DNA from 2 places in the Streptomyces sp. NPDC041068 genome. Region 2 is predicted to be linked to the other one. Evidence: riboswitches for the same ligand, from Rfam matches in the RefSeq annotation. Region 2 holds a riboswitch; the other holds the start of a gene.

Region 1 (4,189 bases), on a different contig from region 2:
TCCGGAAGGTCTCCCTGCCGCTTGCGGGCGTCCACGCACAGATAGAGCCGGGCGTCGGCGAGCTGAGCGCGGTGGTCGGCAGCCATGGAGAAGTCCCCCCGTTGTCGGTGGCGCGGGGACCGCGTGGTGTCACGCGGTCCCCGCGCCGGACGATTGTGTTCAGGTCAGACGGCCAAGCGCCTGCTCAGACGGCGAGCGCCTGGGCGCGGCGCTTCACCTCCGTGCCGCGATTCTCGCTCAGTGCCTGCGCGGGGGTGCCGGGCAGGGTCGGGTCGGGGGTGAAGAGCCACTCGAGCATCTCTTCGTCGGAGAAACCGTCGTCCTTCAGGAGCGTCAGGGTGCCTGCGAGGCCCTTGACGACCTTGTCGCCGTCGATGAAGGCGGCCGGCACCTGAAGCGCGCGGTTCTCACCACGGCGCACGGCGATCAGCTGGCCCTCCTTAACCAGCTGGCGCACGCGCGTCACCTCGACATCGAGCATTTCCGCGATGTCGGGGAGGTGGAGCCAGGCAGGGACGAGAGCATCGGTCTTTGCGTCAATCTCGGTCACGTGGTCCAGCGTATCGCCGCTCGGGCGCACGGGCCGGGGCGCGGGCACTCACCCCTGCCGCGCCCGCGCTGCGCCTTCGCGCTCCTCTTACGCGTACTCCGCCTTCTTCAGCGGGATCGAGGGGTCCGCGACCTTGGCCGCGTCCAGGCGGGTGCCCGCCTCGATGAGCTTGCGGCCCTGGGCCAGGTCCCTGGGGCGGCCCACCGCGAGGACCGCCACCAGGGCGCCCTCCCGCAGCCAGCACACCGACCAGGCCATGCCCGCCGGGTCGCCGCGCCAGACCAGCTCGTCGGCCGCCGCGTGATGTCCCGCGTACTGCACGAAGCGGCCGAACTGCTCCGACCAGAAGTAGGGCACGGGGTCGTACGGCGCCGGGGTCTCGCCGATGATGTTCGCCGCCACCGTGCGCGGGCCCTGGACCGCGTTGTCCCAGTGGTGCACGAGCAGGCGCTCGCCGTACCTTCCCGAAGGGAAGGAGGAGCAGTCGCCGACCGCGTACACGTCCGGCGCCGACGTGCGCAGACGGTCGTCGGTCACGACCTCCTTGTGGGTGCCGAGCTCGATGTCGGAACCGGCCAGCCAGTCCGTGGCGGGCCGCGCCCCGATGCCGACGACGACGGCGCCCGCGGGCAGCCGGGTCCCGTCGGACAGGACCACCGTGCCCGGCTCGACGCGCTCCACGCGCGCGTGGGTGCGCAGGACGGCTCCGGAGTCCGCGTACCAACTCGCCATGGGGGCCGCGACCTCGGCGGGCAGAGCCCCGGCGAGCGGTCGTTCGGCGGCCTCGACCACGGTGACGGAACAGCCCGCCTCGCGCGCGGCGGTGGCGAACTCCGCGCCGATCCAGCCCGCCCCGACGACCACGACGTCGCGCTGCTCCGCGAGGACGGGACGCAGCCGCTCGGCGTCGTCCAGGGTGCGCAGGAGGTGGACCCCGGGGACTCCTTCGGTACCGGGCAGCCTGATCGGTTCGGCGCCGGTCGCGAGGACCAGGACGTCGTACGCGACCGGGCCCGCGCCGGTGTCCAGTTCGTGGTCGGCCGGGCGCACCCCGGTGACCTCGCGCCCCAGGCTCAGCTCGATGCCGAGCGCCTCGAAGTCGATGTCGAAGGCGGAACCCTCCGCCTTGCCGAGCAGCACCGCCTTGGACAGCGGCGGCCTGTCGTACGGCTGGTGGGGCTCCGCCCCGATGAGGGTGACCGCGCCGGTGAATCCCTGCTCGCGCAGGGCCACGGCGGTCTGCACGCCGGCCATCCCCGCGCCGACGATGACGACGTGCCGCTCCGGCTGCTTGTACCGGCCGTTCGGCCGCTGTTCGCTCTGCCTCTGCTGCTCGCTCACCCGATCACTTTAGGGCGGCGGGCACCGACGCCTTCAGGGGCCGACGAGGAGATCTCTGACACATGGTCACCGTCCGTGCCGGGACGGCTCCCCTACTGCCGCGCGGGGCGACGGGCTAGGGTGGCCGGTGCAGAGCACTCGCGGGAGCCCGGACGCACCGGGCTGAGAGGGAGGCTGGGACGGCCTCCGACCGTACGAACCTGATCCGGGTCATGCCGGCGAAGGGAGGGGCTGGACGCCCATGCATCCACGTACGACAACACCATCCGCCACCTCTGACGTCCTGGTCGTCGGAGGCGGCGTCATCGGCCTGGTCACGGCCTGGCGTGCCGCGCAGCGCGGGCTCTCCGTGGCGGTCGTGGACCCCGCACCGGGCGGCGGCGCGGCGCAGGTCGCCGCGGGCATGCTGGCCGCCGTCACCGAACTGCACTACGGCGAGCAGACACTGCTCGGCATCAACCTCGAATCCGCCCGCCGTTATCCCGCCTTCGCCGCCGAGCTGGCCGAGGCGAGCGGGCGCGACCTCGGCTACCGCGCGTGCGGCACGCTCGCGGTGGCGCTCGACGCGGACGACCGCGCCCACCTGCGCGAGCTGCACGCCCTGCAGCGCCGCTCGGGGCTCGAGTCCGAGTGGCTGAGCGGGCGCGAGTGCCGGCGCCTTGAGCCGATGCTCGCGCCGGGGGTGCGCGGCGGGCTCCGGGTCGACGGCGACCACCAGATCGACCCGCGCAGGCTCGCGGCGGCGCTCCTGGTCGCCTGCGAGCGGGCGGGCGTGGTCTTCCACCGCGCCTGGGCCGAGCGGCTCTCGGTCGTACGCGAGCGGGCGCGCGGCATCGTTCTCGCGGACGGCACCGGGCTGGACGCGGGGCAGACCGTGCTCGCGGCGGGCAGTCTCAGCGGGCGCCTCGCGGGCGTCCCCGACGACGTCCTGCCGCCCGTGCGCCCCGTGAAGGGACAGGTGCTGCGCCTGACGGTGCCGAAGCCGTACGCGCCGTTCCTGAGCCGCACCGTGCGCGCGGTCGTGCGCGGCAGCCACGTCTACCTGGTGCCGCGCGAGAACGGCGAGCTCGTCGTCGGCGCGACCAGCGAGGAGCTCGGCTGGGACACCACGGTCACCGCGGGCGGCGTGTACGAACTCCTGCGGGACGCCCATGAACTCGTGCCCGGCATCACGGAACTGCCGCTCACCGAGACCCGCGCCGGTCTGCGCCCCGGCTCCCCCGACAACGCGCCGCTGCTCGGCCCGACCCGGCTCGACGGGCTCCAGCTGGCCACCGGGCACTACCGCAACGGCGTCCTCCTGACGCCCCTCACCGGCGACGTCATGGCGCACGCGCTGACCACGGGCGAACTGCCGGACGAGGCGCTTGCGTTCACCCCGCGCCGCTTCGCCGACGCCTCTCTCGTATCCCCCACGCAGTCCCTCACGGAGCAGCCCGTATGAGCACTATGAGCACGTCCTCCGCCGCTTCCGTCAACGTCTCCGTCAATGGGGAGGCACGCGACGTGGCCTTCGGCACCACGCTCGAAGCCCTCGTGGCCACCCTCACCGCGGCCCACTCCGGTGTCGCCGCCGCCCTCAACGAAACCGTCGTCCCGCGCGCGCAGTGGCCCACCACGACGCTCGCCGCTGGCGACCGCGTCGAAGTACTCACCGCCGTCCAGGGAGGCTGAACCGACCATGGCAGACGACCCCTTCCTCATCGGCGGGCTCTCCCTCTCCTCGCGCCTGATCATGGGTACGGGCGGGGCGCCGAGCCTCGACGTCCTGGAGCGCTCCCTCGTCGCGTCCGGCACGGAGCTGACGACGGTCGCGATGCGCCGCCTGGACCCGGGTGTGCAGGGCTCCGTGCTCTCCGTCCTGGACCGGCTCGGCATCCGTGTGCTGCCCAACACGGCGGGCTGCTTCACCGCGGGCGAGGCCGTCCTCACCGCCCGCCTGGCGCGCGAGGCGCTCGGCACGGACCTGGTGAAGCTGGAGGTGATCGCCGACGAGCGCACCCTGCTGCCCGACCCGATCGAGCTCCTGGACGCCGCCGAGACCCTGATCGACGACGGGTTCACGGTCCTTCCGTACACGAACGACGACCCGGTGCTCGCCCGGAAGCTGGAGGACGTGGGGTGCGCGGCGATCATGCCGCTCGGCTCCCCCATCGGCTCCGGGCTCGGCATCCGCAACCCGCACAACTTCCAGCTGATCGTGGAGCACGCGCGCGTGCCGGTGATCCTGGACGCGGGCGCGGGCACGGCGTCCGACGCGGTGCTCGCGATGGAGCTGGGGTGCGCGGGTGTGATGCT
Region 2 (4,189 bases):
GGGCCGCGCGATGAAGACCGTCGCCCCGAACTCGCCGAGCGACACGGCGAAGGCGAACCCCGCGGCGATGAGCAGCGCCCGCCGCACCATCGGCAGATCGACCTCCCGCCAGGCCCGCAGCGGCGAGGCCCCGAGCACGGCCGCCGCCTCCCGCAGCCGTCCGTCCACCGCGCGCAGGACGGGCAGCATGGTGCGTACGACGAAGGGCACGCCGACGAGCGCCTGGGCGAGCGGCACCAGGATCCAGGAGGACCGCAGATCCAGCGGGGGCTTGTCCAGCGTGATCAGGAACCCGAAGCCGACCGTCACCGCGGAGACTCCGAGCGGCAGCATGAGCAGCGCGTCGAAGCCACGTACGAGCCGGCCCGCGCGCCGGGTGAGCGCGGCGGCCGCAAGCCCCCCGATGACGACCGCGATGGCCGTGGCCACGACCGCGTACTGCAGGGAGTTCCAGACCGCCTCGATCGGCGGCACGAGGAAGGCACCGCCGTCCGCCGAGGTCAGCTCCTTGTAGTACGCGAATCCGAAGCCGTCCGACCCGGCGGCGCCTTCGAAGGATCGCCGGATCAGCACGCCGAGCGGCAGCAGGATCAGCACGGCGACGGTCGCGACGACCAGGCCGAGCAGCGTCCACTGCCCCGCCCCGCGCGGCCGCCGCGCCACGCTCGACGCGTCGACCAGCTTCAGCGCGCTCTCGCGCCGTCGCACCGTCCACGCGTGCACGGCAAGAATCAGCCCCACGGCCACGAACTGCACGATGGTCAGGACGGCCGCCGTCGGCAGGTCGAGCAGCTGCGCGGTCTGCCGGTAGATCTCCACTTCGAGCGTCGAGTACGCGGGTCCGCCGAGGATCTGGACGACGCCGAAGGAGGTGAAGGTGAAGAGGAAGACCATGAGCGCGGCGGCGGCCACCGCCGGGCCGAGCGCGGGCAGCGTCACCGTCCGCCAGGCCGTCCAGCGCGAGGCGCCGAGCATCCGCGCGGCCTCCTCCTGCCGCGGATCGAGCTGCGACCAGAGCCCGCCCACGGTCCGCACGACGACCGCGTAATTGAAGAAGACGTGCGCGAGCAGGATCGCCCACACGGTGGTGTCCAGGCGCACGCCCCACGCCTCGTCGAGCAGCCCGCCCCGCCCGAGCAGCGCGAGGAAGGCGGTCCCGACGACGACCGTCGGCAGCACGAACGGCACGGTGACGACGGCCCGCAGCACCTGCTTGCCGGGGAAGTCGAAGCGCGCGAAGACATACGCGCCGGGGAGCGCGATCAGCAGCGTGAGCGCGGTCGACGCGAGCGCCTGCCAGGTGGTGAACCACAGCACGTGCCGGATGTCGGACTGCCCGAGCACGTCCGTGATCCGCCCGAACTGCCAGACGCCGTCGACGTGCAGACCGCGCGCGACGATCGCCGTCACCGGGTAGGCGAAGAAGAGCGCGAAGAACGCGACGGGCACGACCATCAGGCCGAGCCGAGCCGCGCTCCCGCGCGAACGCCCCTTCACGGAGCGCCCCTTCACTTCGGTCACTTCAGTACGAGCGAGGTCCACGACTTGATCCACGGCTCACGGTTGTCGGCGATCTTCTTCGGGTCCAGGGTCTCGGGCTTGTCGACCGTCACGCCGTGCTCCGTGAACAGCTCGGGCAGCTTCGTGCCTTCGCGCACCGGGTTCACGAACATGTTCAGCGGCATGTCCTCCTGGAACTCCTTGCCCGCGAGGAAGTCGAGGAGCGCCTTGCCGCCCTTCTCGTTCTTGGCGTTGCTGAGCAGACCCGCGTACTCGACCTGGCGGAAGCAGGTGCCGGTCGCGACGCCGGTCGGCGCCTCCTTGGGCTGCGGCTTCGCGTAGAGGACCTCGACGGGCGGCGAGGAGGCGTACGAGACGACGAGCGGCCGGTCGCCCTTGGCCTTCTTGCCACCTGCGGACCCGGAGAACTCCTCGTTGTAGGCCTGCTCCCAGCCGTCGACGACCTTGACGCCGTTGTCCTTGAGCTTCTTCCAGTAGCTCTCCCAGCCCTTGTCGCCGTACTTGGCGGCGGTACCGAGCAGGAAGCCGAGACCGGGCGACGAGGTCGACGCGTTCTCGGTGACCAGCAGGTCCTTGTACTGCGGCTCGACGAGATCCTCGAAGGACTTCGGCGGCGCCAGCTTCTTGTCGGCGAAGTACTTCTTGTCGTAGTTGACGCAGATGTCACCGCTGTCGACGGGCGTGACCCGGTGCTTGTCCTGGTCCACCCGGAACCCAGGCTTGATCTTGTCCGAGCCCTTGGCCTCGTACGACTGGAAGAGCCCGTTGTCGAGCGCGCGCGAGAGCAGGGTGTTGTCGACGCCGAAGAAGACGTCGCCCTGCGGATTGTCCTTCGACAGGATCGCCTTGTTGACAGCGGCGCCCGCGTCGCCGTCCTTGAGGACCTTGACCTTGTAGCCGGACCGCCTCTCGAAGTCCTTCAGTACGTCCTTGGAGACGTTGAAGGAGTCGTGGCTGACGAGGGTGACGCTCTTGGAGTCGGTCGTCCCCGACCCGCCGTCGGAGCTGCCGCACGCGGAGACGGCGACAAGACCGATGCCCACCGCGACCGCGGTGAACGTGACCTTCTTGGTGGTGCTCACGGAAACTTCCTCCTGGGTGACCAGGAGAAGACGCGGCCCTGCGCGCGGACCGAGCGGTCCGCGCGCAGGGCGCAACAGCTTGAGTAATGACCGAACTTCCTACCCAGAATGACCTGGGCGAGGTTCAGAGGGTCTGCGGCCCACCTGTCCAAGGTGCCGCACTCTCAGCGCTGTGGCGCTCCCCTGTCGGAATATGCAGATGTGTGTACGAGGTCGTACGCCCGCCAGCGTACCCCTCGGCTACCGCTCGCTCGCGGCCAGCTGGCCGCACGCTCCGTCGATCTCCTGGCCCCGGGTGTCCCGAATGGTGACCGGCACGCCGTGGGCGGCGATGGCCTCCACGAACGCCTTCTCGTCCTCGGGCCGCGAGGCCGTCCACTTCGAGCCCGGCGTCGGGTTCAGCGGGATGAGGTTGACGTGCACCGGCTTGCCCTTGAGCAGCCGCCCGAGCCGGTCACCGCGCCAGGCCTGGTCGTTGATGTCCCTGATCAGCGCGTACTCGATGGAGAGCCGGCGCCCCGACTTGGCGGCGTACTCCCACCCCGCGTCCAGCACCTCGCGAACCTTCCACCGCGTGTTGACCGGGACGAGGGTGTCGCGCAGCTCGTCGTCCGGCGCGTGCAGCGAGATGGCGAGGCGGCACTTGAAGCCCTCGTCGGCGAACCGGTGGATGGCGGGCACGAGCCCGACCGTCGACACGGTGATCCCGCGCTGCGAGAGCCCGAGGCCGTCCGGCTCCGGGTCCGTCAGCGCGCGAATGGCGCCGACGACGCGCTTGTAGTTGGCGAGCGGCTCGCCCATGCCCATGAAGACGATGTTGGAGAGCCGCGCGGGCCCGCCCGGAATCTCACCGTCGCGCAGCGCGCGCATCCCGTCCACGATCTGGTGCACGATCTCGCCGGTCGAAAGATTCCGGTCGAGCCCGGCCTGCCCCGTGGCACAGAACGGACAGTTCATGCCACAGCCCGCCTGGGAGCTGATGCACATGGTGACCCGGTCCGGGTAGCGCATGAGCACGGACTCGACGAGCGTCCCGTCGAAGAGCCGCCAGAGGGTCTTGCGGGTGGTGTCGTCGTCACAGCTGATGTGCCGCACCACGGACATCAGATCGGGCAGCAGCGCCTCACGGAGCTTCTCGCGCGCACCGGCGGGGATGTCGGTCCACTCGGCCGGGTCGTGCGCGTACCGCGCGAAGTAGTGCTGCGAGAGCTGCTTGGCGCGGAACGGCTTCTCGCCGATGGCGGCGACGGCTTCCTTGCGCTCGGCGGGCGTGAGGTCGGCGAGGTGTCGCGGGGGCTTCTTGGCTCCGCGGGGCGCGACGAAAGTGAGTTCTCCGGGCTTAGGCATGGCACTACCAGTGTCGCAGATGACCGCGCATGCCTCTCGCGGCCGGAGATCGGGCGGCTCGGGACGCGCTCCGGCCCGGCCCGCTCGGGCGCTGCGACGGCCCGCCCACGGCCCCGCTCGGGCTCACCCGGCCCTCCGGCCCGGCCTCCTCGGCCCTCAGCCGAAGATCCCGGCGATCACCACTCCGACCCGGGAGCCGTATTCCTTCCAGCGGTGCGAGGTCCGGCAGTACAGCCGTG

The links. Region 2 has a riboswitch for thiamine pyrophosphate ahead of AB0B50_RS35625 (thiamine ABC transporter substrate-binding protein). Riboswitches for the same ligand answer to the same signal wherever they lie in the genome.
Region 1: another riboswitch for thiamine pyrophosphate. It lies ahead of thiO (glycine oxidase ThiO); the one in region 2 lies ahead of AB0B50_RS35625 (thiamine ABC transporter substrate-binding protein).

The regions. Positions count from the first base shown of each region.
Region 1 is NZ_JBEZCG010000022.1:114,046-118,234, reverse strand. It holds gene thiE (thiamine phosphate synthase) at 1-86, opposite strand, end outside; gene AB0B50_RS38165 (Rv2175c family DNA-binding protein) at 185-550, opposite strand; gene AB0B50_RS38160 (FAD-dependent oxidoreductase) at 638-1,804, opposite strand; TPP riboswitch at 2,022-2,135, shown strand; gene thiO (glycine oxidase ThiO) at 2,133-3,335, shown strand; gene thiS (sulfur carrier protein ThiS) at 3,341-3,565, shown strand; gene AB0B50_RS38145 (thiazole synthase) at 3,573-4,189, shown strand, end outside.
Region 2 is NZ_JBEZCG010000019.1:66,597-70,785, forward strand. It holds gene AB0B50_RS35620 (iron ABC transporter permease) at 1-1,455, opposite strand, end outside; gene AB0B50_RS35625 (thiamine ABC transporter substrate-binding protein) at 1,518-2,603, opposite strand; TPP riboswitch at 2,682-2,798, opposite strand; gene rlmN (23S rRNA (adenine(2503)-C(2))-methyltransferase RlmN) at 2,844-3,950, opposite strand; gene AB0B50_RS35635 (hypothetical protein) at 4,107-4,189, opposite strand, start outside.